3 regions of the Lysinibacillus sp. NPDC094403 genome follow, and region 2 is predicted to be linked to each of the others. Evidence: riboswitches for the same ligand, from Rfam matches in the RefSeq annotation. Region 2 holds a riboswitch; each other region holds the start of a gene.

Region 1 (11,017 bases), on a different contig from region 2:
GCCTAATCGTGTACCAGAGGCTTATGATGCTCGAACACCACTATTTGAGGTAGAGCACATTACAGCTCCAATACTTATTATTCATGGCTATCTTGATGAAAATGTAGATATTGAACATGCAAGACAGTTAGAATTTTATTTAAAGGATGCCAATAAAACATATGAGACATGGTATGATCACCGCTACGCTCATCAGTATCCACCGGCCAAAAATAGAGAGACAGTACATGCACTTTGCGAATGGATGAAACGACAATAAGGTATTCAAGCTGTCTTTCCATTCAACGATTCTAATGTAGAAACTCTTTGGAATCAAAAAGATATTAACGCGGGGTAGACCTCAGAATTGCTCGGGTCAGTGGGAAAACTGCTCGGGTAGGACAAAGAACCGCTCAGGTGCTTTGGGTAGACACCTGAGCGGTAGCAAAAATTAAGGATATTTACTCTATATATTTTGCTAAAAAGTTATTAATAGTTTCCCAATAAGTATCTCCAGCAACACTTTCAGCATTACCATGCCCAGCACCTTCAACTATCAATTTCTCCTTCGGTACATTGGCAGCCTCATATACTTCATTAAGCATATCAGAGGGAACAAATGTATCATTACTTCCATGAATGAATAGCATCGGCGTTTTTGATTTTGCTACTTGCTCGACAGTATTAGCTTCACCAAGCGTAAAGTCAGCTCTTAACTTCGTAACAATTGAAGAGAATTGCATAATAGGAAATTCAGGTAAATTAAAGAGTGCTTTCAATTGATAGGAGAATTCATCCCAAACTGAGGAATAACCACAATCCTCAATAATAGCCTTAACATTGTCAGGTAGATCTTCTCCTGAGGCCATCATCACTGTAGCACCACCCATGGAAACACCATACAAAACAATTTCAGCGTTTTTATCAGAACTGATAATATTATTAATCCAAGAGACTACATCAAGTCGATCATGCCAGCCCATACCAATATAGTCACCGTCACTTTTTCCGTGAGCCCTTGCATCAGGTACGAGAACGTTGTAGCCTGTATCATAAAAATGCTTAGCGTACTTTGTCATTTGTGAGCCATCAGATGAATATCCGTGGAAAACAATTGCCCATTTATTTGTTTCGTTTGTATTTTTAAGCGTATAAGCATGTAATTTCAAATTATCGAAAGACTGTATATAAGAATCCTCATAATTCTCTTTAAACCACTTCTCACTCTCTTCTTTTTCTTTAGCATCCTTAGGACTAACAGCAATAGAATTGTGCGGAGCATTAAAGACTTCTGATTTATCAGTATTAGGATTTAATGCGAAGTTATAAAAATAATTCCCTGCAAAAAATCCAGCCCCAACAAACAATACTAATAGAAGACTGACAATGGTAATAATCACTTTGTACTTTCTTTTCATATGTATCCCCCTAAAACTACTATTATGAATTATACACAAAGTTAACAATATGAAAAGTGGACTTTTCAAAATAAGGGGATATAAAAAAGGGAACGACTTGAATCGTTCCCTTTGAATGTTGTCGAAATGCTAATAATTTAGTGTGGCTCTTCGGCAAAAATGAGAGATTGATTTCCGCTCCGACTGGGCGCTTTGCCGCTGACGCTTCGCTTTCGCGCAGAGCAGAGCTTCCTGGGGGCGTCCGATGAGCCGCTTCACTCGCGTTGCTCGCTCCAGGGTCTCATCTGTGACGCTGTGATCCCCAAGGAGTCGCCCAGTCTCCGCTCCAATCAATCCTTTCACTCGGCATGTATCTTCTGGCATGCTACTCTAATTAATAGTGATAAAACGGTACTGTTTTGTGTGCGAAATCGAAGAGTTAGCAAAACACAAAGCAGAAGAAGTGGCTAGATACATAGGATAGCGAGTAGTCTAGAATGGAAATCACCCTCATTTAAAGAGCTATATATTTACAAAAATTTTCTTTTTCAATACAAAAAAGGGAACGACTATTAAATCGTTCCCTTTGCTTTATTTTAATGGACCGCCAAGTTTAGTGATGGCTTCAGAAACATTTGAGAATTTCTCGAAGTTTTTGTTGAATAAGCCAGCAAGTTCAGCAGCTTTAGCATCATAAGCAGCTTTGTCTGTCCATGCATCACGAGGGTTAAGCACTTCTGTTGGTACACCTTCAATAGAAGTTGGAATGTTTAAACCGAATACTGAATCTTGAATTGTTTCAACATCAGCTAATTTTCCATCAATTGCAGCACGTACCATTGTACGAGTGTAAGAAAGTTTCATACGGCTACCAGTACCATATTCGCCACCAGTCCAACCAGTGTTCACTAAGTATACTTGTGCACCATGCTCGTCAATTTTTTGACCTAACATTTCAGCATAAACTGTTGCTGGAAGTGGAAGGAATGGAGAACCGAAGCAAGTTGAGAATACTGGTTCTGGCTCTGTTACTCCACGTTCTGTACCAGCAAGTTTAGATGTGAAACCGCTTAGGAAGTGGTACATTGCTTGCTCTTTTGTTAATTTACTGATTGGAGGTAATACACCAAATGCATCAGCCGTTAAGAAGATGATTGTTTTTGGGTGACCTGCAACAGATGGATCAACAATATTTTCAATGTATTGAATTGGATAAGCGACACGTGTATTTTCTGTTAATGAACCATCGTCATAGTCACAAACTCGAGTTTCTGGATCAACTGCTACGTTTTCTAGAACAGAACCGAAGCGGATTGCGTTGTAGATTTCTGGTTCTTTTTCAGCAGAAAGGTTAATTGTTTTTGCATAACAACCGCCCTCAATGTTGAATACACCGTTATCAGACCAACCGTGTTCATCGTCACCGATAAGCTTACGGTCAGGATCAGCTGATAAAGTAGTTTTACCAGTACCAGATAAACCGAAGAATAATGCAACATCACCAGCTTCACCAACGTTTGCTGAGCAGTGCATTGAAAGGATGCCTTGTTGTGGTAATAAGTAGTTCATAATACCGAAAATAGATTTTTTGATTTCACCAGCGTATTCAGTACCACCGATTAGGATAATTTTCTTTTCAAGTGATACAATGATGAATGTTTCAGAAGCAGTGCCATCAACAGCAGGGTCTGCTTTAAAGTTAGGAGCTGAGATAACTGTGAAGTCAGCAACATGAGAAGCTAATTCTTCTTTAGTTGGACGGATAAATAATTGATGAGCGAAAAGATTGTGCCAAGCATATTCATTGATTACTTGGATGCTTAATTGTGAATCTTTGTCAGCACCAGCAAAGCCTTTGAATACGAATAATTCGTCACGTTCTTTTAAATATTTTACTACTTTTACATATAAGTTATCGAACACTTCAGAAGAAATTGGTTGGTTAACTTTTCCCCAGTCAATTTTGTCCTTTGTGCTTTCTTCTTCTACCGTATATTTATCTTTAGGTGAACGACCAGTGTATTTGCCAGTTTCTGCACGAACTGCGCCATCTACTGTTAACATAGCTTCACCACGAGATGTAGCTTTTTCAGCTAATTGTGGTACTGAAAGTTGAACATTAATGTTACCGCCGCTTAATAATTCCTTCAGTTCGTTTGCAATTTCTACTGAATTCATCGATTAAATACCATCCTTTTTTATAGTATTCCCTAGAGTCTGAGGGAGATTTTCTTAATTTCAAAAATAGTATAACACAATTGCTTAAATAATCTATACTAATTCAGAAATTATTTTTGCGATTTTATTACTTTTCAAGAAAACGACAAAAAGTAAATTGATTCGTTTTGATAATGCTTTTTACCCTATTTATTATTAAGTGATTTTACAATCACTTTCGACACAGCAAAATTGCTTTTAGAAGCCTTTGGATAACATGAGGTTCGCACAGGATGTGAAGTTTAGCTAGTTTTATTATCAATTGGAGCTTGTCGCCTACTGAAAAGGGGCTACAATCATATTCATCCACCACATGTACTGATGGTCTTCCGGAGCTGACGCTTTGCTTTCGCTACAAAATGTGCTGTAAAGGGTCACACATATGTTAACACATGATGTGAGGTGGAGAATAGGGATTATTTTGTTTCAATTTACAGCATAATCCAAATTAGTTTCTCCCATACTTACTTAATAAGATACATTAAAAATATTTGACAACGTTCGACCTTTTACGTATTATGAGATATTGAACGGATACTCTTATCCCGAGCTGGTGGAGGGTCAGGCCCTGTGAAACCCGGCAACCTGCATGAACTATTTCACGACATGCGCTGGTGCCAACCTGATGCAAGGGACACCCCTTGAACGATAAGAGTGAAAGGTTACGAAGTCATTATTCCTTTCCTCATGTTAAGTAAGCGTGAGAAAAGGATTTTTTTATTGTCAAAAACGAATGCAAAGGTATATATAGTCCTTTCCTTATTAAAATGACGGATCTTTCGAAATCCTCGTGTTAAAAGCAGAGCTGTTTATTAGTACAAACGTAGCGACAGCAACAAATGTTTTTTCTGTGCGAAAGCGTAGTGCAAACGTAGCGACAGCAACAAATGTTTTTTTCTGTGCGAAAGCGTAGTGCAAACGTAGCGACAGCAACAAATGTTTTTTTCTGTGCGAAAGCGTAGTGCGAACGTAGCGACAGCAACAAATGTTTTTTCTGTGCGAAAGCGTAGTGCGAACGTAGCGACAGCAACAACGGCTTGAGAGTTCAATCCTTAGGAGCGGACTTGAACATGGGTAATGAGTACCGTATTAATTCGCAAATATTATTTGTTAAAGTAATAGGAGGAAAATCAAATGACAAACCGTCGACTATTTACATCAGAGAGTGTAACAGAAGGACATCCAGACAAAATTTGTGATCAAATCTCGGATGCCATTTTAGATGCTATTTTAGCAGAAGATCCAAACGCACGTGTAGCGTGTGAAACAACAGTAACAACAGGCTTAGTATTAGTAGCAGGAGAAATTACTACTTCTACATATGTAGATATTAAAGGTATCGTTCGTGATACTGTAGCAGAAATCGGTTATACACGCGGAAAATATGGCTTTGATGCTGAAAACCTAGCTGTACTTGTTGCTATTGGCGAGCAATCACCAGATATTGCTCAAGGTGTTGACCAAGCATTAGAGGCGCGTGAAGGCTCTATGACTGACGCAGATATTGAAGCAATTGGCGCAGGTGACCAAGGCTTAATGTTCGGCTATGCATGTAACGAAACGCCAGAGCTTATGCCATTACCAATTAGTTTAGCGCATAAATTGGCTCGTCGTTTAACGGAAGTGCGTAAATCTGGCGAACTAGCATATTTACGTCCGGACGGAAAAACGCAAGTAACGATTGAATATGATGAAAACAATGTACCAGTACGCGTTGATACAATTGTAATTTCAACACAGCATGATGAAGAAGCTACACTTGAACAAATTCAAGCAGACTTAAAAGAATTCGTTATTGCCCCAGTAGTTCCAAGTGAATTACTAGATGCCAATACTAAATATTTCATCAACCCAACTGGCCGATTTGTAATTGGTGGTCCAAAAGGGGATGCTGGTCTAACTGGACGTAAAATCATCGTTGATACATACGGTGGGTATGCGCGTCATGGTGGAGGTGCTTTCTCTGGTAAAGACGCAACTAAGGTGGACCGTTCAGCGGCATATGCAGCACGCTATGTAGCAAAAAATATTGTAGCAGCTGGCTTAGCAGATCGAGCTGAAGTACAACTAGCTTATGCGATTGGTGTTGCTCAACCTGTATCCATTGCTGTCGATACATTTGGGACAGGAAAAGTGAAGGAAAGTGAAATTGTAAAATGGGTACGCGAGCTGTTTGATCTACGCCCAGCAGGGATTATTAAAATGCTTAACCTTCGTCGCCCTATTTATAAGCAAACTGCAGCATATGGTCACTTCGGTCGTACAGACTTAAATGTACCTTGGGAACAAACAGACAAAGCTGACGCATTAAAAGAAAAAGCAGGTTTATAAACTATCTAGCTAAAGTAATAAAGTAGCTGAAAAAATATTTTAAAATATTATTACAGAAAGGGGCTCAACATTCTAATAGCCCCTTTCACTTTTTTTATCGAAAAAAAGCTCCTAATATGTATGGCTCGGTTGTCCAAGCAAACGTGGAGCTGTTGATATAGCTATTTATTTTCTGTTTGAAGAGATTTATAGTATTGCCCTTTTTCTACATATTCACGTATGATGCGTTCCATATCTTCTATATCTTCATCATTTAATTTTCTTACAACCTTTGCGGGACGACCTAATGCTAAGCTATTTGGAGGAATGACTTTGCCTGGAGGTACAAGACTACCGGCCCCAATGAATGCACCCTCTCCAATCTCCGCTCCGTCTAATACTATAGAGCCCATACCTATTAAGGCTTTTTTACGAATCGTACAGCTATGTAAAGTTACTTGATGTCCGACTGTTACTTCATCTTCAATAATAAGTGGATATTTAGGGCTTTGATGTAAGCAACAGAGGTCTTGAATACTAACTCTTTTTCCGATAATTGTAGGTGATACATCTCCTCGAATAACTGTATTAAACCAAATTGTAGTTTCAGCACCTATTGTAACGTCACCAGTAACGGTTGCATAATCGGCAATAAAAACAGATGGATCGATATTGGGTGTTTTACCTTTAAATGGATAGATCATGAGGATCGCCTCTTTTCTTTCTATGATGTAATATTATCGTATCAAATACGCAACTTGATGGAAATATAAAATTAAAATGTGCTAGATATTCCGATATAATCATTGTGTAATTATTTTTTTAGGAGGACTATGTGAAATGTGGAAATGGGAAGCTGATGGACAAGCAAAGGCTGTGGTTGCTATTCTTCATGGTGCATATGAAAATCACCGATGGTATGCATGGCTTATAGAAAAACTTAGATTGGAAGGCTTCCACATAGTCATGGGTGATTTACCTAATCATGGAGTAAATGTAGGGTTTTCTCGTGTTCACGATGAAGATTTTAAAGAATACAACAAATATACAAGGCATTTAATCGAGAATGCTTTTTCGTATAATTTACCTGTCTTTTTAATAGGACATGGGCTTGGTGCGACACTATTACTACATACCATGCAAAAACGAAAATATGAATGTGCAGGGATTATCTTAACTTCACCTTGGCTTCATTTAAAACTATTACCAGGTAAACTATCAAATGCTTTAACTAGTTTAAGTGCCCTGACTGCAAATGTGAAGCTGACCCATGAAATTACATTAGAATCAATAACGCGCAGTTTAGAAGGTAGAGATGAGATGAAGGATGAGGTTCCTTTTTCGTCAGTCGTTTCAGTGAAATGGTATCGAGAACTACAGCAAATGATGCGCAATTTAGTGTTATTACCTAAGGCTGAATTCCCTAATATGCCTATGTTAGTTATGACAGCTGAAAAAGATAATATTACTGAAACTAAACAAACACGAAACTGGCTACATCAGATGGAATTTACAGAGTTTCAATTCAAAGAATGGGCAAACTGTTATCATAATTTATTCCATGAAGTAGAACGTGATGAGATTTTTGTTTATATACGTGATTTTATTAATAATGCTCTTCGAAGAATTGGCTATATAATTGAATAGTGAATTACCTCTCTAATTAACTAGAAAATTACTAACTTATTGTTACTTGAATATAATGTTGTAATTTTCTGAAAAGTGTAATACTATAATGTCTTAAGTTACATTTTTTCAAATTGGAGGGGTTAAATGGAAACAATTGTTGGGAAAATTAATGAGATTTTATGGGGACCGTGGTTTATTTATGGCATTTTGTTAATTGGGCTCTTTTTTTCAATCATTACACGGTTCCTACAAGTAAGACACATTAAAGATATGTTTGTTTTAATGTTTAAAGGCGAAAAATCGGATAAGGGGATTTCATCTTTCCAAGCGATGTCTATCGCATTATCTGGTCGAGTAGGTACAGGTAATATAGCCGGTACAGCTACAGCAATCGGGATGGGGGGACCTGGTGCTGTATTTTGGATGTGGGCAATCGCCTTTATCGGTGCGGCAACTGCTTACGTTGAGTCGACGTTGGCTCAAATTTATAAAGAAGAAAAAGATACAGAATATCGTGGTGGGCCAGCTTTTTACATAGAAAAAGGAATGGGGCAAAAGTGGTTTGCAGTTATTTTTGCTGTTGCCGCATTGGCTGCCATGTTAATTTTGATGCCGGGTGTTCAATCGAATGCAATTGCGACAGCGGTTGAAAACGCTTTCGATGTTAAGACTTGGATTACAGGACTTATTATTGTTGTATTATTAGGCACTATTATTATCGGTGGTGTTAAATGGATTGCCAATGCTGCACAGATCATTGTACCGTTTATGGCATTAGCATATATTCTTATGGCCGTCATCATTATTGCAATGAATATTAAAGAAGTACCAGCTGTATTTTCATTAATTTTTTCTAGCGCATTTGGTGCACAAGAAATCTTTGGTGGTATTATTGGCTCCGCTATTGCATGGGGGGTTAAACGCGGTATTTATTCAAATGAAGCAGGTCAAGGGACAGGTGCGCATCCGGCAGCGGCTGCAGAAGTATCACACCCTGCTAAACAAGGTATCGTACAAGCAGCTTCTGTATATATTGATACTTTATTAATCTGTACAGCTACAGCATTTATGATTTTATTTACTGGTATGTATAATGTACACGATGAAAAAGCGGGCGCTGATTCATTTGTTTATGTTGGCGATTTCAATAAAGGTGGATTAACTGGGGAAGAACAAATCACATTTGCGAAAAGTATTAAAGAAGGCGCAGCATACACACAATATGCAGTTGACTCTTCACTACCAGGTTTTGGTGGACCATTCGTAGCGATTGCATTATTCTTCTTTGCTTTTACAACGATTATGGCATACTACTACATTGCCGAAACAAATGTGGCTTATTTATTCTCAGGAGCTACAGAAAAAGTCGTCATTTGGCTAGCTAAATTTGCAATTTTAATTTCTGCATTTTACGGTACTATTCGTACATCCGACCTTGCTTGGGCAATGGGGGATGTTGGACTTGGCTTAATGGTTTGGATTAACGTTATAGCAATTTTAATTATTATGAAGCCTGCTATAGTCGCATTAAAGGATTATGAGAAACAGAAAAAAGAAGGAAAAGATCCTGTTTTTGATCCTCGTAAACTAGGAATTAAAGGTGCAGATTTCTGGGTAGACTATAATGAGAAACGTAAAAATAAATAGATGATAGAGAGAAAGCTATCTAATAGATTTAACATTCTATTAGATAGTTTTTTTGTTTGCTATAAAAAAGACTTAACACCAAAAGTTGTAGATGAAATTTGTTAAAACGTATGCCAAATGTATAAGTTGATTGTAGTGGAGGCTAGGCAACTCCTTGGGGATCATCGGATGCCCCCCGCGCCATCGGGGGATATTTTTTTTCTAAATTAAAAGGCATGATTCCAATGCGTTATCGGAATCATGCCTTAAATATTAAAACTAGCTAATTAACTTAACGAGTAATCTTTCACTTTTTCTAAAGCAATCACAAAGGGTGGATCATTTTGTTGATTTAGAAACTCGTATTTTAATACATGTACATATTTTTGGGGAAGTTGACTAACATATTCTATGACAGCATCTCGTTCTTCCTTACCACCCGGATGACCATGATAAATGACAAGGACAATAAGACCACCGATTTTGAGCAGTTGTAGTAAATCTTCAATTGCTTGTATTGTCGTATTTGGCTGTGTAATGATGTCGTGATTACTTCCAGGCAAATACCCAAGATTAAAAATTGCAGCAGCTACTGGCTTGTGTACATAGTTGACTACTTCTTCATGCCCTCTATGTAAGACAAGTGCACGATGCTCTAAGCCATTATCTAAAAGGCGATGGAGAGTTGCATCAACAGCGCTCTTTTGAATATCAAAGGCGTATACTTGGCCTTCATCGCCGACAAGCTGTGCTAAAAACAATGTATCGTAGCCGTTTCCTGCTGTGGCATCCACTACAGTATCGCCCTCTTTAACTGTTTCTTTTATTAGCTGTTGAGCATATTGTAAAACGCGCTGTAACTTCATTTGGCAACCTCAGCTTGATAAAATTTCCCTTGCCAGCTTCCACGTCGTTCAAGCTCAGCATCAATGCCATTTAATACTTCCCATTTATTAACACTCCACATCGGGCCAATCATTAAATCAATTGGTCCATCGCCCGTGATACGATGAATAACCATATCTGGTGGTAGAATTTCAAGTTGATCTGCTACAAGTTTTGTATAAACGTCCTGATCTAAAAATTCTAACATACCCTTTTCGTATTGCTTAACCATTGGTGTACCCTTTAAAAGGTGCAGTAAATGAATTTTAATACCTTGTACATCGAGCTTTGCAACTTCACAAGCAGTTTCCATCATCATGTCATAATCTTCAAGAGGAAGACCATTAATAATGTGCGAACAAACTCGAATACCATGTTTTCGTAGCTTTTCAACACCTTCCACATAGGTTGCATAATCGTGGGCACGATTTATAAGATTTGCAGTTTTTTCATGAACAGTTTGAAGCCCAAGCTCAATCCACAAATAAGTGCGCTCGTTTAATTCAGCTAAATATTCGACTACATCATCTGGTAGACAGTCCGGGCGAGTTGCGATGGATAATCCAACAACACCTTCTTGAGCCAACGCAGCTTCAAATTTTTCCTTTAACACTGGTAGCGGCGCATGTGTATTTGTATACGCTTGGAAGTAGGCCATGTATTTGCCATCCTTCCATTTTTGATGCATTTTGTCACGTATTTCAGCAAATTGCACCTCAATAGGATCAACTTTGTTGCCCGCAAAATCACCTGAACCTGCTGCACTACAAAACGTACAACCTCCAAAGGCAACGGTTCCATCACGATTTGGGCAGTCGAAGCCTGCGTCTAGTGCTACTTTAAAAACTTTATGACCAAATTGCTCACGTAAATAGCGATTCCATGTATAATATCTTTTCCCGTCTGAAGGAAAAGGAAAGTTTGTTTCTGTCATTTATTTCACTCCTCTAACACTATATTTTATCATGTGTCAA
Region 2 (11,017 bases):
TGATGAACTATCGTTAAATAAAATAGAATTAAACTTACTTTTAGTAACCAATTATTTAATTGTAGAAGGTGTTAAGAGGGGATTATGTGATTCATATTTATACAATTATATACAATGTTGGTACTCAACTTTTATCGTAATATTTTATGTATGTAGAAGTTGTGTAAATGCATTAGTATCAAGGGTTTGTAGCGTAGAAGTTAGATTTAGTTTACATAAGATAGGTTATGGGAAGTTCTTGATATACCAACGTTTCCGACATATCTGTCGATTACTAGTATAAGTAGTTCATTTATGCAGTATAAATTAGTGTATAAATTGATGAATAAAATTTAAAAATTGAAAGGATAAGAGCATGAATATTACAAACTTAGAACGATTAAAGATGGATATACAAGGTGTCGAATTAGACGATGCACAGTTAACTATACTCCTAGCAGAGAATGGATTGAAAGCCACTGATACTTATGATGTCGATGATAAGTCAAACTTAAAAGGTATATATGCAACTGCATTATCAGTATTAGAAGGACTAGCCAACAATCCTACAATGATGAAAGCAATTAAATTAGATGATATGACCGTTTCTGAATTTAGCGATACTATTATGAAGCGGATTGACCAGTTAGATAATAAAATAAGACAGATTAAAATTGATAGTAATAATTCTAATACTTTCCTATTTTACAATTAAGGAGAAATTAAATTATGAAAATATTTGATGATAAAATAATCCAAGATACGATTAAAACAATTCATGAGCCATATAAATTTAACTTTTATGAAGATGATCCATTTACTATTAATGCAGTAATAAGTAATGCTACGTTCAGTCCTAATTCATCGTATCATATTCATTCATTAAGTTTATTCCATTGTGGTGATTATACTAAGATTAAGGAGAATAGCGATAACATTTATCTAGTTACATCTGATGTATTGGAAACTAGAGGAGGAAAGTATAAAGCTACATTAGAGTATTGTAACTATTCCGTTCCATGGTATGTAATAGAGAAAGTATTAATTGGATATGACCATTTAGGACGTCCAGTATATGAGGAAAGAGAAGTGTTAAAAGGTTATATTCCTTGTATTTTAAAATATAAAGATTTCTCAATAACAAATAATGAAGCGGTTAATCTAAATAAACCAATTTATGAAATTACAGTACGTGATAATGATGCTGCAAAGACATATTTTAAATTAAATGAGGACACATATGAGGATATAACTATATATGATAAAAAGTATCGTATTATTAATGTAGATTACAGCAAGCAAGGATTAATTCGAATAAGATTAGAAAAGTATTGACAAGAAGCGGATACCCCTAACTTTTTATTTTGTACGCTACCATATCAATTTTCACACGCACATAATTTAAGTTATATACATAAAAAACGCAACTCTGATATTGTTACATTAGGTAATTATGGTAAAATGAACCTATTATATGTGTATTCGGGGTGACTTATAAATGGTGGTAATTTCTACAATAGTAATAATAGTATTATTGATAGTATTTGGTTGTATAGGACTTGCTAATTTATCTGATAAAAATAAAAAACAAAACAACGAACAGAATTTAGAACTAAATAAAGATGATGATACTAGTGATGATAAAGGATATTTTTTAGGTTGGTGGAAAGTAGCGTTAGTTGCTCTGTTACTATTGTTTTTAATTAATGCTTGTGTAAAAAATATAGATGTTGAGCCAAATATTCCTAATGATTGGAATTATGATGGAAAAGTAGATGAAAAAGACACAGAAACATTTATTAAATGGAAAATTAATCAAGAGGAAAAAGAATGATTGTGATAAAATACTATCGTAAGTAATATTTAGGAGGGGAATTTCCCTCTTTTTTTATTTGCAATTTCACACGCCCATAAAGAAAGATATTTCGTGTTATATCCAACTATGGTAATATATAACTACAATAGATAATATGGGGTGTAATTATGAGATTTAATAAATTATGGATATTTACGATACTGTGTTCTGTCTTATTGCTATCAGCGTGTGGTAAAGAAGAGAAAACTGTAGAAGAATATAAACCTACTCAAGAAGAGATAGCTTCTGGTCAACAATATGCTACTGTATATAAAGAACCTGATCCAAATGAAAAATTTAAGGATAGATATATGCTTGACTTAACTGGTAAAGATGTTCAATATGATTTAGCAAATAATTTAAGCAAAGATTTCTTCTTAAGTGGAACTGCTGAAATATGTGATTATTATAATTATGGATATACTAACGAAAAGTCTTATTTTTGTGTACAATTAACACCTTTTGATGGAGATTCTTCTGATTCGTGGTATCTGTATTTCGATAGAGAGGAATTCCAAAAGATATACAAAGTATTATTAATTGATGAATTCTATATAAGAGTATCTGCGTATATCCCTAAAAATAACTATATTCAAGGACAAGGCAATATGGCAGTAGTAAGAAGAGCAGAACTTATGGAAGAGAAGTACTGACTATAGAGGGATGATTTCCCTCTTTTTTTATTTGTAAATGCTATACACTTCTTTTTTTCAGAAGTATGAGTTATAATAAAAATTACATAGATTTCATAAGAAGTGGAATAAACTAATAGGTAAATGTATTACTCCCAAAATTAAAGCAATTAAGAATCACATTTAATATTTCATAGTGTAAACATGGTTTGCGTCAAGAATAGTGTTCATCAATTCATAGTAGAACATGCATGATTAATAACAAAATATTCTATGTATTATTGATATTCTTAATTGTTCATGATACAATTCTTTTTAATTAAATAATCTTATCAAGAGAAGTTGAGGGATTTGGCCCGATGACGCTTCAGCAACCTCTAACGAAAGTTAGAAAGGTGCTAATTCCAGCAAAGGATTTGTCCTTTGAGAGATAAGAGTGAACGTGGTAAAAATCCCCCTCATTCTATCTCATAGGAATGAGGGGGATTTTTTAATTTTAAGACTTATGAGCTTGGCGCAGGGCCTGTGCGTTGAAACTAAGGCACTAAGTGATTTTAACAGAGAGAAATAAAAGAGAGGGGAATGCAAGATGCCAATTAATATTCCGAAAAACTTACCAGCTGGAGAACATTTACGGGAGGAAAAAATCTTCGTAATGGAAGAGGACAGAGCAAAAACTCAACAAATTCGTCCGTTAAATATATTAATTTTAAATTTGATGCCTGAAAAAGAAAAAACAGAGCTACAATTACTTCGTTTATTAGGTAATACACCGTTACAAGTTAATATTACATTTTTAAATACAGCTACGCATGAATCGAAAAATGTCAGTAAATCACATTTGCAATTATTTTACACGACCTTCAATCAAATACGTCATCGCCGCTATGATGGCATGATTATTACAGGTGCACCAGTAGAAAAAATGGCGTTCGAAGACGTGAACTACTGGCAGGAAATTTCAGAAATTATGGATTGGTCTAAGCAAAACGTAACATCGGTTTTACATATATGTTGGGGTGCACAGGCAGCGTTATACCATCATTACGGCATCGGGAAAATTGAGCTTTCTGCTAAATGCTCGGGTGTATATTCTCATGTTATTACTGATTTAACAGTGGATTTAGTACGTGGCTTTAGTGATTTATTTACAGCCCCACATTCACGTTACACATCTGTATCAATCGACGAAGTACGCAACCATCCTGATTTACGATTACTATCTTATTCAGAAGATGCTGGTGTTTTCATTGTGCAATCTAAGGACAATAAAAACATTATGATTACCGGCCATCTTGAATATGATGCGACAACTTTAGCAGATGAATATAGTCGTGACGTTGCGAAAGGATTAGATATTGAAGTACCAGTGAATTACTTCCCACATGATAATCCAGCAAATGAACCGATTAATTCGTGGCGTGCCCATACACATTTATTATTCTCGAATTGGTTGAACTACTATGTTTACCAAGAAACACCATATGAATGGGATTTCGTTGATGAGATTGAATATCATATTTAATGTTATTCAATAGCAATTGTAAAGGAAAAATGATGACCTTGAACATTTCAGGGTCATCATTTTTTAACTCCATTATGCTGTTAATTTTCTGGGGAATTTTTATTTTTATCACTGTTTGGAATATTGCCGGTATCGCCATCATTCTGTGTAGCATTTTCACTATTACTGCTTGCACTTTGAGAAGCATTTTCGTTATTGCTGATACTTTCACTTTGTGAGGTATTTTCTTTATTGCTACTACTTGCACTCTGTGAGGCATTTTCGCTATTATTGCTGCTTATATTCTGTGAAGCATTTTGGTTATTGTTACTACTTGAACATTGTGAGGCATTTTCGCTATTATTGCTGCTTGCATTCTGTGAAGCATTTTGGTTATTGTTACTACTTGCACATTGTGAAGCATTTTCGTTATTATTGCTGCTTGTATTCTGTGAAGCATTTTGGTTATTACTATTACTTGCATTCTGTGAAGCATTTTGGTTATTACTATTACTTGCATTCTGTGAAGCATTTTGGTTATTATTGCTGCTTGTATTCTGTGAAGCATTTTGGTTATTATTGCTGCTTGTATTCTGTGAAGCATTTTGGTTATTATTGGTGCTTGCACTTAGTGAAGCATTTTCGTTATTACTGCTACTTGCACTTTGTGTAGAATTTTCGTTATTGTTACTACTTGCACATTGCGAGGCATTTTCGCTATTATTGCTGCTTGCATTCTGTGAAGCATTTTGGTTATTACTATTACTTGCATTCTGAGAAGCATTTTCGATATTACTGTTGCTTGCATTCTGTGAAGAATTTTCATTATTACTGTTACTTGCACATTGTGAAGCATTTTCGTTATTACCGTTGCTTGTACTCTGCGAAGCATTTTCGTTATTTCCATTACTAGCACTTTGCGAGGCATTTTCGCAATTACCGTTACTTCCACTTTGTGAAGCATTTGCGTTATTACCGTTGCTTGCACTCTGCGAAGCATTTTCGTTATTACCATTACTATCACTTTGCGAGGCATTTTCGCAATTGCTGCTTGCATTCTGAGAAGCATTTTCGCTATTACTGTTACTTGCATTCTGAGAAGCATTTTGGTTATTACTACTACTAGCGCTTTGTGAAGCATTTTCACTATTACCGTTGTTTGCATTCTGTGAAGCATTTTCGTTATTACTACTACTTACACACTGTGAAGCATTTCCTTGATTCCCATTGATTTTGCGAATCTTCGCGACAAGTAATAAAACTAATGGTAATAAAATCATGAAAACGAAGGAATACATAGGCCAAGTTTCTCTATTGTAAATATCTGAATGAATGATATTAGGATGAACAATTTGTGAAAGTCCAAGGATAATCATGCCAAGTGGAAAAATGAGCGGTCGATGATTTTTAATTTTGAATAGTTCTCGAATACCGATAACCGCAGCGTAAAAATACATAAAAGTTCTAATATAAATTGATATAATCCACATGGCTGCCATTATAACTTCAATACGCTGCAAAAAATTCCCGATTGAAATTCTTTGAGCTAATGAATAGCTTGGAAATGTCCTAGAAGCTGTATTTGCCGGACCCAGGACAAGGATACACAGTGTAATGATTGTAATTAAGACAATCCCTCCAAAAATTGTGCCAATATAAAAACCCTTTTGTGCAGATTTTTGGACGTTAACTGCGGAAGGAAAAATCGTTAATAATACGGCAAGCGGGAATGAAAAAAGACTTATAAATCGAATCATACCAAAGAATAATGATTTTTTTGATGTTTCCATTATTGGCTGTAAATTTTCAATATGGATGGATGGTGAAATACAAGCTACAAATAAAATAAAAATTAAAATAAATATTGGACATAGTATTTCTGCAGAACGGGCAAAAACTTCAATTCCTAGATATGCAGCATAAATAATGATAATACTGAAGAGAAAAGCAAAGGCCATCGTAGGTGTTTCAGGCATAACTGATGTTTTCATGAAAATTCCAATGATGTATAATAATTCACCAGCAGAAAGTAAGCAAATAATAATAAAGCCAATCGCAGTAAATTTTCCAAAAAAACGACCTAATATCTTTTCATTAGCCGCTACAAAAGTAAGGGTAGGTGTTCTATTTCCAAAAGCAATGAAAAGCTTTATTACGGGGAAACTTAAAACGACACCAATGATCGCTGAAATCCATGCATCTTGCTTTGCTTCACTTGTTAAACTTGCAGGGATAATTAAAATGGTTGTACCAATGGAAAAGAGAAGGGTAATGATCATAAATTGTCTTGAACTAATTATTTCTTTTTCCATATGAACGATACCCCTTCTTTCTATACATAAAGTTGCCTTATTATTTTGTCAGGGAGACAATTAAATCTTTAATTGGTGAAAAAATAAAGGTAATCAAGTCAAGAGGGCTCGGAATTTTGATTCTTATAATGCAACGCCGATCAATAAAAAAATCGAAAAAAACAATCGTTTTTGTTTCTATGTTTTTCAAAATTTTGGAATCATTCGTTTGATTCCTTTTTTTGAATTATGATCCTGACAGTATTTTTTTGACTTATTAAGCGTAGTCGAGTCAATAAAGCTCTACGAGGGAACAACACTAGTGCGTCTTTTTGATCCTTTAGAATTAATGGGCCGAATGGACTTATATATGGAACACCAAAAATTCGTAAGCTGCATAAGTGTAGAACGATGATCATATGGCCAAACATTAAACCTAACAATCCAAGTATTGAAGTTAAAATCATTACTCTACGGCAGCTTGTCCGTTACTAATGTTCCAACGATGGATACGGCTGGTCCAATGGTTCCTGGCATTCGAAGACCTGCTTCTTTTAACATCTCGAAGACTAACTCCATGATGAGCGCCTCGACTATGGCAGGGAAGGGGACTCCTTCTCGTTGAGATGCAACACTAACCAGCATAGGAGTTGGTAGTATTTCTTGATGAAATATGGTGATAGCTACGTAAAGAGATGGTGCCACCAAAGCTAGGTTAATTCCAAAAAAAACCAAAAGGCTCAGCAGATTGTAAAAAGGATATAAATAGTGCCGGTACAACTAGGACAAACATCTAATAAAATGACCGTATCACCATTCAAAAATTAACATCGCCGACTGTTAAATAAGAATCTCTTAAATAGCGAATAATCTTAACTGTTTCTGTCTCATGACTTGCCTCAATAGCAAGCATTAGTTTATCAATCACAGATTCAGAAATGCTTATCTTATCGGTTAAGCCATCTACATAGTTGATCGCGAAAGCATATATTTCAGCTTTTCCAACGGTAATTTCTCGTATGAAAAGCTCATTGCTATTCCCGAGTGTGTTTTTAATTATCTTCAAATTTTGAGAAAGCGAACTATACAGTTGGTCGTTGTTTTGGGAGGTATCAGCAATTTTAGAAATAGACATGCTCATTCCTCCTCAAGATTTACATAACTATAGAATGTACAACTTTGAGAGAAGATAAACCAAGGTTGGAATTGAATTCATATAACTTCTTCCGGACGCATTATGCTGAGGCATGCATAATTGATTAATTTTCAAGAGCAAATGTATAGAAAAAATGATGACCATGAAATGATCAGGTTCATCATTTTTTATGCCACTATGCTGTTAATTTTCTGGAGAATCTTTATTTTTATCACTGTTTGGAGTATTGCCGGTATCGCTATCATTCTTGTAGTATTGCTTGAAGCGTTATCACTTTTGTTCGGTGAAGGATTATCGCTATTGCTGCTACTATCACTTTGAGTAGAATTAACGTTATTACTGCTACTTTCACCTTGTGTAGCGTTTCCGGCAATGTTGCTCCTTTCATTTTGAGTAGAATTGTTTTCGTTATTACTATTACTTTCATTTTCTATAGTATTACTGCTAGTGCTACTACTATCACTTTGAGTAGAATTAACGTTATTACTACTACTTTCACTTTGTGTAGCATTTCCACCATTGCTACTACTATTACTCTGTGAAGAATTAACGTTATTATTGCTACTTGCACCTTGTGTATCATTTCCGTTATTACTACCACTTTCATTCTGTGTATTACAATTACTATTAGTATTATTTCCTTGATTACCGTTAATTTTGCGAATCTTCGCGACAAGTAGTAAGACTAGTGGTAATAAAATCGCGAAAATGAATGAAAAAATTGGAAAGATATCTCTGTCGTATATACTCATATGAATGATACTAGGATGAACAATTTGTGAAAGTCCAAGGATAATCATTCCGAGTGGAAAAATGAGCGGTCGATGATTGTTAATTTTACATATTTGTGAGAAGCCGATGACCGCAGCGTAAAAATACATAAAAGTTTTTATATAAATTGATATTATCCACATTGTTGCCATAATAACTTCAATACGCTGCAAAAAATTCCCGATTGAAATTCTTTGAGCTAATGAATAGCTGGGAAATGTCCTAGAAGCAGTATTTGCCGGACCTAGGACAAGGATAGACAGTGTGATGATAGCAATTAAGACAATCCCACCAAGAATATTGCCAACGTAAAAACCTTTTTGTGCTGATTGATGGACATTAACAACAGAAGGGAAAATCATTAATAGTATGACAAGCGGGAATGAGAAAAGACTCATAAATCGAATAATACTAAAGAATAATGATTTTGCTGGAGCTTCCATTATGGGCTGTAAATTTTCAATATGGATGGATGGTGAAATACAAACTACAAAAAGAACAAAAATTAAAATAAACATAGGGAATAGAATTTCTGCAGAACGGGCAAAAACTTCAATTCCTAGAAATGCTGCATAAGTAATGATAATACAGAATAGAAAAGCAAAGGCCCTCGTTGGTGTTTCTGGCATAACTTCTGTTCTCATGAAAATGCCAATGATAAATAATAAATCACTTGCAGATAGTAAGGATAGAAAAATAAAGCCAATCGAAGTAAATTTTCCGAAAAAACGACCTAATATCTTTTCATTAGCCTCTACAAATGTAAGGGTAGGTGTCCGTTTTCCTAAAGTAACTAGAAGCTTTACTAAGGGTGAACTTAAAACGACACCAATGATCGCTGCAATCCATGCATCTTGTTTTGATTCACTTGTTATACTAGCAGGGATAATTAAAATGGCTGTCCCTATTGAAAAGAGAAGGGTAATGATCATAAATTGTTTTGAACTAATTATTTCTTTTTCCATATGAACGATACCCCTTATCTCTTAACATTAAGTTCCTTATTATTTTGTCAGGGAGACAATTAAATCTTTAATTGGTGAAAAAATAAAGGTAACCAAGTCTAGAGGGCTCGGAATTTTTAGCCTTAATGAGACGCCAATATTTAATGCAGTGCCGATTAATAAAAAAATCGAAAAAATAACGATCGTTTTCGTTTCTTTATTTTTTTTTAATTTTGGAATGAAGGCAACGGCAATCACAGCAGAAATTATTAGTATGAATATCGTCATAATCATGGCTTATTCTCCCTTCGTCTTACTAACTAATGAGTTTTCCATCGTTCCTACTCCTTGTGTGTTGACATGTACTTCAACTTTCACTGGTAGTTCTTGAAATATGGTTAGCCAGTCTTTTTTAATTTTTTTCCACTCTTTAGGATTTGTACGATGAAGTACTTCACCAAAACCAAAAATATCAACTCGGTAATTTTGCTGAACTGAACGGATTGTTTCTTCGATTTGTTTTTCAATAAGTTCTTCTGTTTTTTTATTTATGACGTGAATCGATTTTTCTTTCGTAAGGTCTATTTTACATTGAACTTCTCCGACATTTTGGTCAACATCTATAGAAACATTGATTTTGGGAGCTCCATTTTCAAATTTACCTTTTATTTTCGTCTTTGAGTGCGTAATCTCTGTTGCTAACGTATCTCCTTTAGGGCAAGCAAGAATTTCAATTGTACTTTGTAATTTGTCCCTTAAAAAACTTAGGCTTCTACTCTCATCTTCCGTTAAAATCCCAAGGAGTTTACCTTTTTTAAAAACAGCTAAGCCCTTATACTTCAATAGCACAGGAGATTTCGATCGTTTAACATTCGTTTGCTCCATTCCAACTTTTTTATTCCCTTCTATTTCAATGGCAGAAATGACTACACTTGTCGTTTTATTATTTATAGTATTGATTAATTCATCAATTTTAATGGATTCAGTTGTACCCCAAGTTTTCTCTGACGTTTTAAGAGAATTTAGTAATTTATTAGCTGGTACTTTTTCGATAGGTGTTAATACATTTAATACTTCATCGGCAGTCGCTTCATGGGCAACGATGACATCGAAATCATTTCTGAATTCATGATCTCTTGAAATCAAATCTAACGATTCGTTAATTCCTTCTTCTGCCAATTTGTTGCCGAGCACAACTATTTGAAGATGAGAAAAATAAAGTTTTCGAGCTGTTACTGTTGTCATTTTTCTAATTGCCTCAAAGATCGTTGCACCTTTTGAATGATAGGTAATAGCTGGTGATCGTCCTGAAGAAGGCTGTCTTGAGGAAATTTCACCAGGATCCACAACTTGAACAGTTATTTCATATTCATTATCAACTTTATCTATTCCTAATGCCGCGACAATCGCTAATTCATTGAGTTCACGCTTACTCCAGCAACCACTTAAAAGTAAAGTAAGAATCATTAGTAAACATATTGCCTTAAATTTTGACATGGTTCATTCCTCGTTTACACATTCGTTTGATTCCTTTTTTTCGTATTGAAATATTTATGACCCCTGACAGTATTTTTTTTACTAATTAAGCGTGGTCGAGTCAATAAAGCTCTACGAGGGAACAACACTAGTGCGTCTTTTTGATCCTTTAGAATTAATGGGCCGAATGGACTTAAATATGGAACACCAAAAGTTCGTAAGCTGCATAAGTGTAGAACGATGATCATAAGGCCAAACATTAAACCAAACAATCCAAGTATTGAAGCTAAAATCATTAATGGGAAACGAAGAGCACGAACTGTATTAGATAAGCCGTAAGAAGGGAACAGGAAGCTACAAATGGCTGTTAATGCCACAATAATAACCATTACGGCTGATACAATTCCAG
Region 3 (11,017 bases), on a different contig from region 2:
GTTAGTACACGACCTTTATTGATAAATAAATATTCTAACAGTAAAAATTCATTTTTTGTTAAATCAACTACTTCATTATTGTACAAAAACACGCGAGAATCTATATTCAGCTGTAATTGATCTATCTGGATGACCTGTTCTATCACTTTATCTTTTCTTCGTAGTAATGCGCGAACTCTTGCTAACAGTTCCTCAATTTTAAATGGCTTTACTATGTAATCATCTGCGCCACTATCAAGTCCTTTGATGATGTCCTCTGTGTCGTCTTTCGCTGTTAGCATTAATATACTACCATTGAATCCAGTGTTTCGTAGCTGCTGGCACACTTGAATTCCACTAAGGTATGGCATCATCCAATCTAAAATAACAAGATCATATTGCTCTGTAAGCGTGTGGTCTAGCGCTTCCTTTCCATTCTCCGCTTCTGTCACATTGTGAAATTCTTTCTTTAAAATATGAACGATATTTCTTCTTAATCGTGCATCATCTTCTGCTAGTAATATTTTCAAGGCAGCTTCCTCCTATTACCTATATTCAACTAAGTATACGCTTAAAAAATGAAATGAAACTGATAAAAGTTCCATCCTCCGCTATATGTATTCCATACTTCGATAAGAGTTGAAGTTTTTCCTATCTATAATGTTCTTATATAGAAATAGGGGGACAAATAATGAATATTTATAAATTTACAACATTGTTAGTTTTAACGACATTTTTAATGGGATCCTCATTTGCCATTGTCAAATTGGGATTGCCGTATGCATCGCCACTGTTATTGGCTGCACTCCGCTTTATACTAGCAGGGATAATGATGGCTGTCATCGTGTTAGCGTTAAAAAGACCTCATCCAACTTCAAAAGAAGGCTGGATGAAAATTTTTACGATTGGAGCATTTCAAACTGCGGGTGTAATGGGCTGTATTTTTTTAAGCTTACGGACAATTACAGCAAGTGAATCCTCTATTCTAACATTTACGAATCCTTTGCTTGTCGTCATCTTCGCTACAATATTTACGAAAGCGCGCTACCGGTTGTATCAATGGTGTAGTGTTTTCTTGGGGTTAATTGGTGTTACGATTACAATGGGTATACAGATTGAAGGTGAAATCGGCATTCTTTTTGGTATTCTTTCAGCTGTTTTTTGGGCAATTGCGACACTGCTGGCTAAAAAATGGGGTGTTCTATTTGATACATGGGTGCTATCAGCCTATCAAATGCTTTTTGGTGGATTACTACTTATATTGGCCAAGTTTTATGTTAGAACAACCATTTTTTACTGTGAATGTTCATTCGGTATTCATTATATTATGGCTTAGCATTTTCTCGTCAATTGTTCAATTTGCAGGCTGGTATTATCTTTTACAAAATAGTGATCCTGGAAAAACGAGTGCCTTTTTGTTTTTAGCTCCTTTTTTCGGCGTGATAACAGGCTGGCTACTATTAAATGAACCATTAAAACCATCGTTAGTCGTAGGAGGGCTGTTTATAATTGCAGGTATTTATTTGGTGAACCGTAACTTTACGGCTAACGCCAAAAAAATATCTGCAGAAAGTTGAGTATAGACTGTCCGCGGAATGAACGCAGTTGTTAGTTTAAACATCTAACTGAAAAACTTCTTTAAATCCAGCCCTTCCTTGTTCAGTCACTTTAATGGCACGAATAGACGGGACACGAGTCACCCAACCCAAACTGAATAAATGTGTAAGTATCCCTTGACCAAGAGCACCAGCTAGATGATAACGTCGTTCACTCCAATCCAAACATGCATGGGAAAATGATCGGCGCTTTCTTTTTAAATCATCTAAATCAAGACCGAAATCTGTAAAGAATTGTGCTCCTTTAGCTGTTATGAGAAATTCTTTTTCCTCTAGTTGTAAATAACCAGCATTAACCAATGATTCTGTTAATTGAACACCTAGTTTACCAGCTAAATGGTCATAGCAAGTTCTTGCACCCTGTAATAATTTCATTTGGCTTGATTGTTTTAAAGAACGTACTTCAGGGGGTGGAGAAATCGCTAAGAAGGATTCGAGTAAATGAGCAATTTCTTCGTCTGCTAATTGAAAATATCGATGACGACCTTGTTTCTCTACTTTAACAAGTTTACCATCTACTAACTTTGCAAGATGAAAGCTAGCAGTCTGGGGCTTAATGGCTGCCATATAAGCTAATTCACTGGCAGTATGAAAACGACCATCCATCATACTAGCAAGCATTGTAGCTCTTGAAGTTTCTCCAAGAAGAGAAGCGATTTCAGCCATGTTTGGATTAATATCCATTTGTCACAATCCTTTCTGCATTCCATATTTCGATTTTCGTAAAAGTATTTATCGTTTACAATAATACATAAAAAGGTGGGAGTAAATAGTTATGAAAACATATTATGCCGTAATTTTTACATCACAAAGAACAGACGAGGATGGAGAAGGCTATGCCAAGATGGCAGAAGTGATGGACGAACTAGCACAAAAGCAGCCTGGTTTTCTTCGTGTAGAAAGTGCTAGAAATGCTGAAGGGAAGGGCATTACTGTATCCTATTGGGAATCACTTGAGTCTATTCAGGCATGGAAAGAAAATTCAAAACATCTGGTCGCACAGAAATTCGGAAAAGAAAAATGGTACATGCAATATAATGTGGAAATTTGTAAAGTTATAAAAGATTATTCTTTTATAATGTAATTAAATCGAGGCGTTGGAATCGCCCAATTCAGTGAAAATTAAAGAGCGTGCTTTTATTTATCCTCTCTAAGTAGCGGCTTGGTGGGGATTTTTTATACAGTTGCTCTATATATCACAAAATGATATATTATTTAATGATATATCGTTTTGTGATATATTGGAGGTGTAGACAATGAAATCATTAGAGCAGTTAACAGATTCTGTTTTTTATATTATGGCTGCCTTAACGGAGCCTCGACATGGCTATGCGGTCATGAGTTTAATAGAGGAGACAACAAAGGGTACTTTCGTAGTTGGTCCAGCATCCCTTTATACAATTATTAAAAAATTATTAGCTGAACAGCTTATTCAGCTACACGATGATTCGGATTCTCGTAGAAAGGTCTATGTCTTAACGGATAAAGGTCGAGAAGTATTGCTCGAAGATATTGAACGAAGAAAGGTCATGATTCAGTTGGCAGAGCAGGGACTACAGGGGGGCAAAAATAGTGAGAAATAAGAGATATATGGCATCATATGGTTTAGCTTTTTCTGAGGAACGCGATATGAAAAAATTAAGCGAAAAGGCGGCAAAGGGTTGGCATTTAAAAAGATTTCGATGTGCTGGCTATGGGCTAGAGAAGGGTGAACCAGAAGACGTCATTTTTAGTATTGATTATCGTAAATTACAGAAGGATGAAGAAGAGGAGTATTTTGAGTTATTTGCTTTCGGTGGCTGGACACATGTTTGTTCTAGTGCATATATGCATATTTTTAAGGCAGCACCAGAAACTACACCCATTTATAGTGACGCCGAGTCTTCTATTGATAAATTAGTGCGTCTTGCAAAGCCTTTAAACCTAGCAGCATCCATTACTCTTGTTTTAACAATGGTTTTGTGGGTATTTATGACATTTACCACTGGGACAATTCAACACATTGCAGAGCAAGGATATATATATTCCTTTGTTTTTACTGTTCCAACAGTGATGACTTCTGGTGGGGTTTACTATCATATGTGGAAAAAATTACGATTAAAATCCAAGCATATATAAGAACGAACAGCTGAAGCTTATCAGCTGTTTTTTCATGTTGTGGAAAATTATTATGTGTCAATGAAAATATGCAATTAAATAAAGTAAGGGTGTTCGGCAAAACGGGGGGATTGATTTCCGTTCCGACTTGGCGCTTTCCAAGGGGCGTCCGAATTTTATTTTATCTATAATAAGATTTATAAGGGAATTTTATACTATATTTGTTATTATTTAATTCATAAGAGGTTGATAATATTTTTGTTTTAATAACAATTCTACCTTTTTTAGCGCTTCACTTTTTATTTTTAAATAGATTTGTTCGAAGGAATGATTTTGTTTGTAGGGAAGGATAATACTTCTCCCAAAAAACATATTGCGTGGGTTCATGACTAATTGAAACAGTTACTATATATAGCGCACTGGAGATTATTTTTAATTTGTAAACTATATTGATTTATTTTTGGGGGGTATTATGATTCAAGGTTCTTGGAGAGCGTTGGTCTGGATTGGTTTAGCAGAATTATGTGCTTTAAGCTTGTGGTTTAGTGCATCAGTGATTGCACCCGAACTAATTGAAATTTGGAATCTTAGCTCCAATTCAGAATCTTGGCTTTCAGCTGCTATCCCTATTGGCTTTGTCCTAGGATCATTGTTTAGTTCATATTTTGGGGTTGCGGACCGCTTTAATCCCCGAAAGATTTTTGCGATTTCAGTTTTTCTAGGCGGAATATTAAATGTCTTACTAATTTTTGTGAATTACGCTTTTTTAGGTATTCTACTTAGAATTTTAACTGGAGTAACTCTTGCAGGTGTCTATCCAATAGCTGTGAAAATTTTATCGCAATGGTTCCCCAAAAAACGAGGGTTTGCAATTGGAGTCTTAATAGCAGCATTAACATTAGGATCATCATTACCACATTTTGTAGTTATGTTTTTCTCGTCGTTAAATTGGAAACTCGTGATAATTAGTACTTCAGTATTGGCTTTATTATCGGCTATAATAGTTACTTATATTTTAGAAGATGCTCCGATTGTACCCAATAAATCGCCGTTCTCTTTAAAATTAATAAAAAAAGTAGTTATGAATAAACCAGTAATGCTTGCGAACTACGGTTATTTCGGTCATATGTGGGAATTGTATGCGATGTGGACATGGCTACCTGCTTTTTTGACAGCTAGTTTCTTAACCTATTCACCAGGAATTCCACATTGGTTTATTGCATTATCATCTTTTATTTCAATAGGAATTGCCGGAGGGATTGGTTGTGTGGTAGGTGGACTAATCTCAGATAAAATCGGAAGAGCCAATTTAACGATTATTTCTATGTTTATTAGTGCTATCTGTTCGATAGTAATAGGTTTTACCTTCGGGCAGTATATTTGGCTAACCTTAATAATCTCCATGATTTGGGGGGTGTCTGTTATATCTGATTCCGCCCAATTTTCTGCAGCAGTTTCAGAAATAGCCGAAGTTGATTATGTAGGTACAGCCCTTACTTTTCAAATGTGTATTGGCTTCCTCCTTACTATATTTTCTATAAATCTAATCCCTATTATACAGAGGATCATTGGTTGGGAGTGGGTCTTTACAATATTAGCGATTGGACCAATTCTTGGAATTGTATTTATGGTCAAATATAGACGTTACGAGTTAAATAACGAGAAAGTGTAATTGTAATTTTTAAGTATTGACTATATCTGATAGTTTAAATTTTTTCTAAATAAGCATCTGTAAAATGAATAGCCTCAAATAAAAAGGCTGTTTTCTTAAAGGTTGTTGCTATTTCAATTAACGGAGCAGGTTTGTTCAAGAATGAGACTTGAATATCGAAATTAAAGGGGTGAAATTGTGAAGGTTAAACATTCTATTTTCAGTATATTTATATTTTCTATTCAGGTTATTGCAGGCTGTTCTTCAAGTGCTGACTGGAATTCATCATTTGTTATTTGGGATGGATATATTTATGAAATTAGCGAAGAGTATGTAAATGAAATAAATGAAGAGATTGGTCAAGTTACCAAACATTCGGACAAGGAAGGGACTTACCCTGGAAACTTTTCAAACAAGTACAAAAAGGGGACTAAGTATTATTCGATAAAAGGCATTAATACGGATGAAGCAATAGCTATTGAGGAAGATGGAAAGTATCGAAAAGCAATTAGAAGTGGAAAATATGGAGAAAAATAACTTTACTTCTTGAGCAAACGGGTGCTTTACTTGAAGAACGTTGAGCTGCTTAGACAGCTCTTTTTTATTATTGTACTAACGGTGCAAGTTAGTTGAAGAGCATTGTTTGATTTGTGTTCAACAATCGGGTCATAATGTGGAATAATAAAATTTGTCATTATTTTAATGTGTAGTAGACTTAGTAATTACATTTTTTTCCTCCAATTTACTTGGAATGAATTTTTTAAAACAAAGAGGAGAGTCAATATGGAAGTAGTATATTTTGCAGGTGGATGTTTATGGGGAGTACAAGCTTTTATAAAAACTTTACCTGGGGTTAAGTTTACAGAAGCAGGAAGAGCTAATGGAACAAGTCATACACTTGAGGGTGATTATGATGGTTATGCCGAATGTGTAAAAACAGGATTTGATCCGACAGTTGTAACAATCAGGGAATTAATGGGGTATTTATTTGAAATCATTGACCCATACAGTTTGAATAAACAAGGACAGGATGTTGGCGAGAAATACAGAACAGGAGTATATAGTGAAAATCCTGAACACTTAGAAGAGGCAAAGGCGTTTCTTTGTGAGAGAAATGATTACGACCTTATTGTTGTTGAAGTATTACCTCTTACAAACTATATAAGAAGTGCAGAAGAACATCAAGATAGGTTAGCTAGATGTCCAAATGATTATTGTCATATTCCAGAAGAAATATTAAGTAAGTATAAGTAGGGGAGATTATTAAAAGATGGTTTATGGGATCTATAGTTTTCAGAAATGCTTTACCATATTATAAGGGGAACAGAACTGTTTAATCATTTTCAACGTTCGGGCGCGATTGTTTAATTAGCATCTCTGTTCTTATTAAACTAAAGAAGGATTTACTAAAGACCAAGTTAATCTACTAAATGCGTAGAATCAACTTGGTCTTTGTGTATTAACAGCAACAATCTATAAGAAAACAGCCAATAAAAAATCCAATCGTTTTAATTATTTTTCTCAAAACGATTGGAATATTTCAATGTAAAATGACGGCGGATATCACTGAATCGGAAAGGAGTTCGCATAGGATGTTAGCCTAAGCACAAAGCCTATCCAGACGCAATTATGCCGAAGTATAATTGATAGTGGTGAAATTCAGGCTTTCTTTTTTGCAGGGTATCCGATGAGGATCGCGATGCTCCCGCAGATTCCTATAAGGATTGGATAGAAAGAGTATTGTAGCATGCTCACTGGCGATATTCCAGCTACGCTTGCGGCTGCTAGGAATTGGGCTCCGTATGGTAGAAGGCCTTGAATCGTACAAGAGAAAATATCTAATATACTTGCGGACTTTCTTGGCTCAATCTCATACTGTTCAGCAATATTTTTTGCAAGTGGACCAGCAATTAAAATAGCTATCGTATTATTGGCTGTAGATAAATTAGTTAGGCCCACAAGGCCAGCAATCCCAAATTCAGCACCCTTTTTCGATTTTATTCTTCGTGTCGCAAGGTGAAGCAGAAAGTCAATTCCTCCGTTAAACTTAATAATCTCCACCATTCCAGCTATTAATATCGCAAGAAATGCCATTTCATACATGCCTGACATTCCTTCGCCAATCTTTTGCAAAAGGTTCATTAAATGATAGCTACCATCTGCTAAACCAACAGCCCCGGCGAGAACAATCCCAAATGCTAGAACAAGGAAAACATTCATTCCAACTAACGCAAAAATAATAACTAACACATAGGGAACAATTTTTACCCAACTATAGCTTAAATGCTCTACTTGTGCTGTCGTTTCACCCATTGTGATTAACCCTAAAATAATGCTCGTTACAATAGCTGCCGGCAACACAATCCAAAAATTCACCTTAAATTTATCCTTCATTTGTGCGCCTTGTGAACGAACGGCAGTAATTGTTGTATCTGAAATAAAGGATAAATTATCGCCAAACATCGAACCGCCAACAATCGCCGCCATTACTAAAGCCATGGAAAACTCTGTATGCTCGCTTATCCCAACTCCAATTGGCGCCAGTGCAACAATTGTTCCTACCGATGTACCCATTGATAGGGAGATAAAGCAGGCAATGATGAACAAGCCTACGACAAGCAGGTTTTCCGGAATGACCGACAAAGCAAAGTTAACAGTGGAGTCCACTGCCCCCATACCTTTTGCTACCTCTGAAAAGGCCCCAGCCAAGAGAAAAATAACAACCATCAGCATGACATTTAAATTTCCTGCGCCTTTGCAAAAAATATCAACCTTTCGCGAAAACGATTCTTTTCGATTCATCGCCAGAGCCACAGCGCCCGAAATGGCGATGGCTACAATGACAGGAAAGGCATAAAAATCACCTGTAATAACTCCTGAACCAATAAATAAAATTAAAAAAACAACAAATGGGATCAGCGCCCATGGATTCTCTTTCTTCATTGTTCTACCTCCAAAAATTAAAAAGGGACACGACCTTTGCCCATTTTTTTACATAAAAAAGACCTCATCTTGAAACAACAAGAAGAGGCCTTATATCTATAAAACACTCCTCTTATCTATCAAGCCATTGCTTGCTGGATTTGGCACAGTAACTTAAATCACTAAGTTCCGCTGCCGAGATATCATCGGGCCAGTCCCTCCATCTCTCTTGATAAGAAGCAAAAATATTATATTTTTTTCACAATAGTATTAGAATAAAATAAAAATTCAATATTTGCAACATATTTTTAAACAAAGTATAAAAAACTCTCGGAAAAGTCAGCGTTAAGGCGACCAAAGAGTAAAGTGTTAAATTATGGGTATTGGGATTTGAGCGTATTGGTGGAGAATGGAGAGGGTCATTTTTTAATTTGATTTTCGAGGTAAGACCACGCATATCTAAATATGAATCTTCTTAATTACAATAGGAAGCTACTTGAACAATAAATTAGTGTTTTGAACAATTAACGCGTCAGATATTTAGGTGGTGCGATTGGTGGGGAATGGAGTTTAAAGAGTTGTAGTATGGCTAAGAAGCCTAGTAAAACTAGACTTCTGCATTTAATTAGAGGTATTAAAGTACTCATAAAGTCCTTTTGAGAACCCTATGCCACCAGTAGGACCATTCAACCAAAGTTTAATAAATGTATTAACCTCTGATTGAGATCTATTTTGTAACAATCCACTTCTATCTATAATATTAGTGAATTTGGAGGTGAATTCCTCTAGAGTGATAACCTCGTTATTATCAAGTTTTTCCTCGTACATTCTAGTCAAATTTTGAAGTTCGTTGAATTCGTCTTCTCCTAAATCGTAGGCTAATATTTGGTCAAACACACCAAACATATCATAATTAGCTGCTAATTTTTGCAGTATTCTAATTTGAAAAGAATGTTTTTCTACTCTTTTTTCAAGTTGTGAAATTCTTTCTTCTGATGATAACGACATTATTACTTAACCTCCTAAATTAAAATGCAAAGAATGTAAAAATATTAGCGATAGTTCTAGCAGTCGATGATTTTACACCAACATTCATTAATGCTGATGCCACTGTATCCATAATAGCATCTTCAACTACGTCCCCGCGTCTAACTAAATCTTCTAATGCATTGGCGATTGTATTTGTATGTTTAGTGAATATTTTAGCTTCCGACTTTGTTAATTGTGAAGCCACAGTATTAATAACCGAACCACCACTACGTAGAGCTTTAGCAGTTCCTTTAAGTGCCTGAGTAGTAATCCACTTTTTAATACCACGTGATTGAATTTCATTTTTATCTTCGTTTTCATTTTCATTTAATTGTGTACCATCTAATGGTAACACATTACTACTGAAATCATACTCAATTATCGTTAATGTCGTTGCTAAACTTTCAGTAACTTGTGGTGGATTTTCTATTTCACTAGCCTTAGCATAGTTTGTTCCTCCAAATGGAAATAGGACTGATGCAGTTAGAACTCCAGAAGATAAAGCTACTATAGATTTCTTGAACATAAAATACCATCCTTTTCTTTGGTTATTTTTAAATAGTTTATATAATATTCGTTTTGGTGAAATACGGAAATCAAAACATAGGTTTTCATGTTAGATTGCATTATATTTATACAAATAACCTATGAACCTAAAGTGATGTGGTAAATCAAATTGAATTAATATAAATAGATTTCACAATCAAATTTCATGACAAATGAGAGTGACCAACAACCAACGTAACAATGCAGTTATACTAATGCTATAAATCTATTACTCAATAGAAAAGCAGTAACAATTTTATAAGATGTTTATGATACTAATCCTCCCATATTGTCTAAGCATTGAATAAATATGCTTAGTTGGTTTCTTCAGATGTTTTCATAATTATGCTCCCTCCTTTTTGATTTTGTTAGTACCATACCATTAGCTACAAAAGTTTCAAAATCAACTTTCGTTGATAATTGAACAAAAATTGATAAAATTCAGAAAAAACACTCTTCTTGGAGTTTGAAATCACAGATAATCCTTATAAGAAAGAAAAGAAGCCTAGTAAAAACTAGATTTCTACATCTAAATAGAGGTATTAAAGTCCTTATAAAGTCCTATAGAGAACCTTGTGCTACCAGTCTATAAAAGTTTTAAAATCAAGTTTTGGCATAAATTGAACAAAAATTGATAAAAGTCAGAAAATCAAAACTTTGATTTCTAACACGGTAAGTATCGATGTGTGTGACAATCGCTGAGGAATAGATCTTGAAGTATTGCAGAACGGACAGGTTGTTAGTTGAGTTAATAGAGGGTGGTTCACTTTGAGAATAGCTACAAAGCAGAAATATTTAATGAAAAAATGGAGCAAGTAATTATTACTCATGTGTGTGAATGTAGAGTTAGCCGTAACTTCATCAGCATCGCTATAACAAGTAGAAGAAGAAGGAGGTTAAATAATGATTAGTTGCATACAAAAGGTTATGGATTGAAATACCAAGGTGTATTTCGATAGATGCTCTCTTCAATAATCTAAAGTCAGTTTTGCTAATCTTTTTTTCAGAAGATCGCGCTCTTTGGTAAAATAAATTTCTCCCTGTACCTGATAGATGGCATCATTAATTATTCTTAAATTTTTGCTTGGTATAATTGATCAATTGAAGGGGGAAATAAAGGAAGTGTTGCAGCAATTGCAACTTTAAAAAGAGACGCCCTTGAGAAAGGCGCCTAAAA

The links. Region 2 has a riboswitch for S-adenosylmethionine ahead of metA (homoserine O-acetyltransferase MetA). Riboswitches for the same ligand answer to the same signal wherever they lie in the genome.
Region 1: another riboswitch for S-adenosylmethionine. It lies ahead of metK (methionine adenosyltransferase); the one in region 2 lies ahead of metA (homoserine O-acetyltransferase MetA).
Region 3: another riboswitch for S-adenosylmethionine. It lies ahead of ACQKMV_RS21500 (Na+/H+ antiporter NhaC family protein); the one in region 2 lies ahead of metA (homoserine O-acetyltransferase MetA).

Annotation. Positions count from the first base shown of each region.
Region 1 is NZ_JBNNTL010000015.1:69,928-80,944, reverse strand. It holds gene ACQKMV_RS18720 (alpha/beta hydrolase family protein) at 1-259, shown strand, start outside; gene ACQKMV_RS18715 (alpha/beta hydrolase) at 441-1,397, opposite strand; gene pckA (phosphoenolpyruvate carboxykinase (ATP)) at 1,968-3,554, opposite strand; SAM riboswitch class I at 4,131-4,248, shown strand; gene metK (methionine adenosyltransferase) at 4,728-5,924, shown strand; gene ACQKMV_RS18700 (gamma carbonic anhydrase family protein) at 6,086-6,607, opposite strand; gene ACQKMV_RS18695 (alpha/beta hydrolase) at 6,744-7,550, shown strand; gene ACQKMV_RS18690 (alanine/glycine:cation symporter family protein) at 7,677-9,179, shown strand; gene ACQKMV_RS18685 (class I SAM-dependent methyltransferase) at 9,446-10,024, opposite strand; gene ACQKMV_RS18680 (TIGR01212 family radical SAM protein) at 10,021-10,977, opposite strand.
Region 2 is NZ_JBNNTL010000002.1:305,909-316,925, forward strand. It holds gene ACQKMV_RS05765 (hypothetical protein) at 356-694, shown strand; gene ACQKMV_RS05770 (hypothetical protein) at 709-1,314, shown strand; gene ACQKMV_RS05775 (hypothetical protein) at 1,478-1,813, shown strand; gene ACQKMV_RS05780 (hypothetical protein) at 1,963-2,487, shown strand; SAM riboswitch class I at 2,793-2,903, shown strand; gene metA (homoserine O-acetyltransferase MetA) at 3,056-3,991, shown strand; gene ACQKMV_RS05790 (endospore germination permease) at 4,072-6,282, opposite strand; partial or broken gene ACQKMV_RS05795 (spore germination protein) at 6,483-7,051, opposite strand; gene ACQKMV_RS05800 (hypothetical protein) at 7,079-7,396, opposite strand; gene ACQKMV_RS05805 (GerAB/ArcD/ProY family transporter) at 7,585-9,153, opposite strand; gene ACQKMV_RS05810 (hypothetical protein) at 9,193-9,426, opposite strand; gene ACQKMV_RS05815 (Ger(x)C family spore germination protein) at 9,430-10,629, opposite strand; gene ACQKMV_RS05820 (spore germination protein) at 10,644-11,017, opposite strand, start outside.
Region 3 is NZ_JBNNTL010000023.1:23,436-34,452, reverse strand. It holds gene ACQKMV_RS21545 (response regulator transcription factor) at 1-509, opposite strand, end outside; partial or broken gene ACQKMV_RS21540 (DMT family transporter) at 671-1,556, shown strand; gene ACQKMV_RS21535 (ArsR/SmtB family transcription factor) at 1,593-2,279, opposite strand; gene ACQKMV_RS21530 (antibiotic biosynthesis monooxygenase family protein) at 2,371-2,679, shown strand; gene ACQKMV_RS21525 (PadR family transcriptional regulator) at 2,852-3,178, shown strand; gene ACQKMV_RS21520 (DUF2812 domain-containing protein) at 3,168-3,713, shown strand; gene ACQKMV_RS21515 (MFS transporter) at 4,165-5,364, shown strand; gene ACQKMV_RS21510 (hypothetical protein) at 5,542-5,880, shown strand; gene ACQKMV_RS21505 (peptide-methionine (S)-S-oxide reductase) at 6,127-6,597, shown strand; gene ACQKMV_RS21500 (Na+/H+ antiporter NhaC family protein) at 7,003-8,286, opposite strand; SAM riboswitch class I at 8,396-8,504, opposite strand; gene ACQKMV_RS21495 (hypothetical protein) at 8,887-9,273, opposite strand; gene ACQKMV_RS21490 (hypothetical protein) at 9,293-9,820, opposite strand; gene ACQKMV_RS21485 (hypothetical protein) at 11,012-11,017, opposite strand, start outside.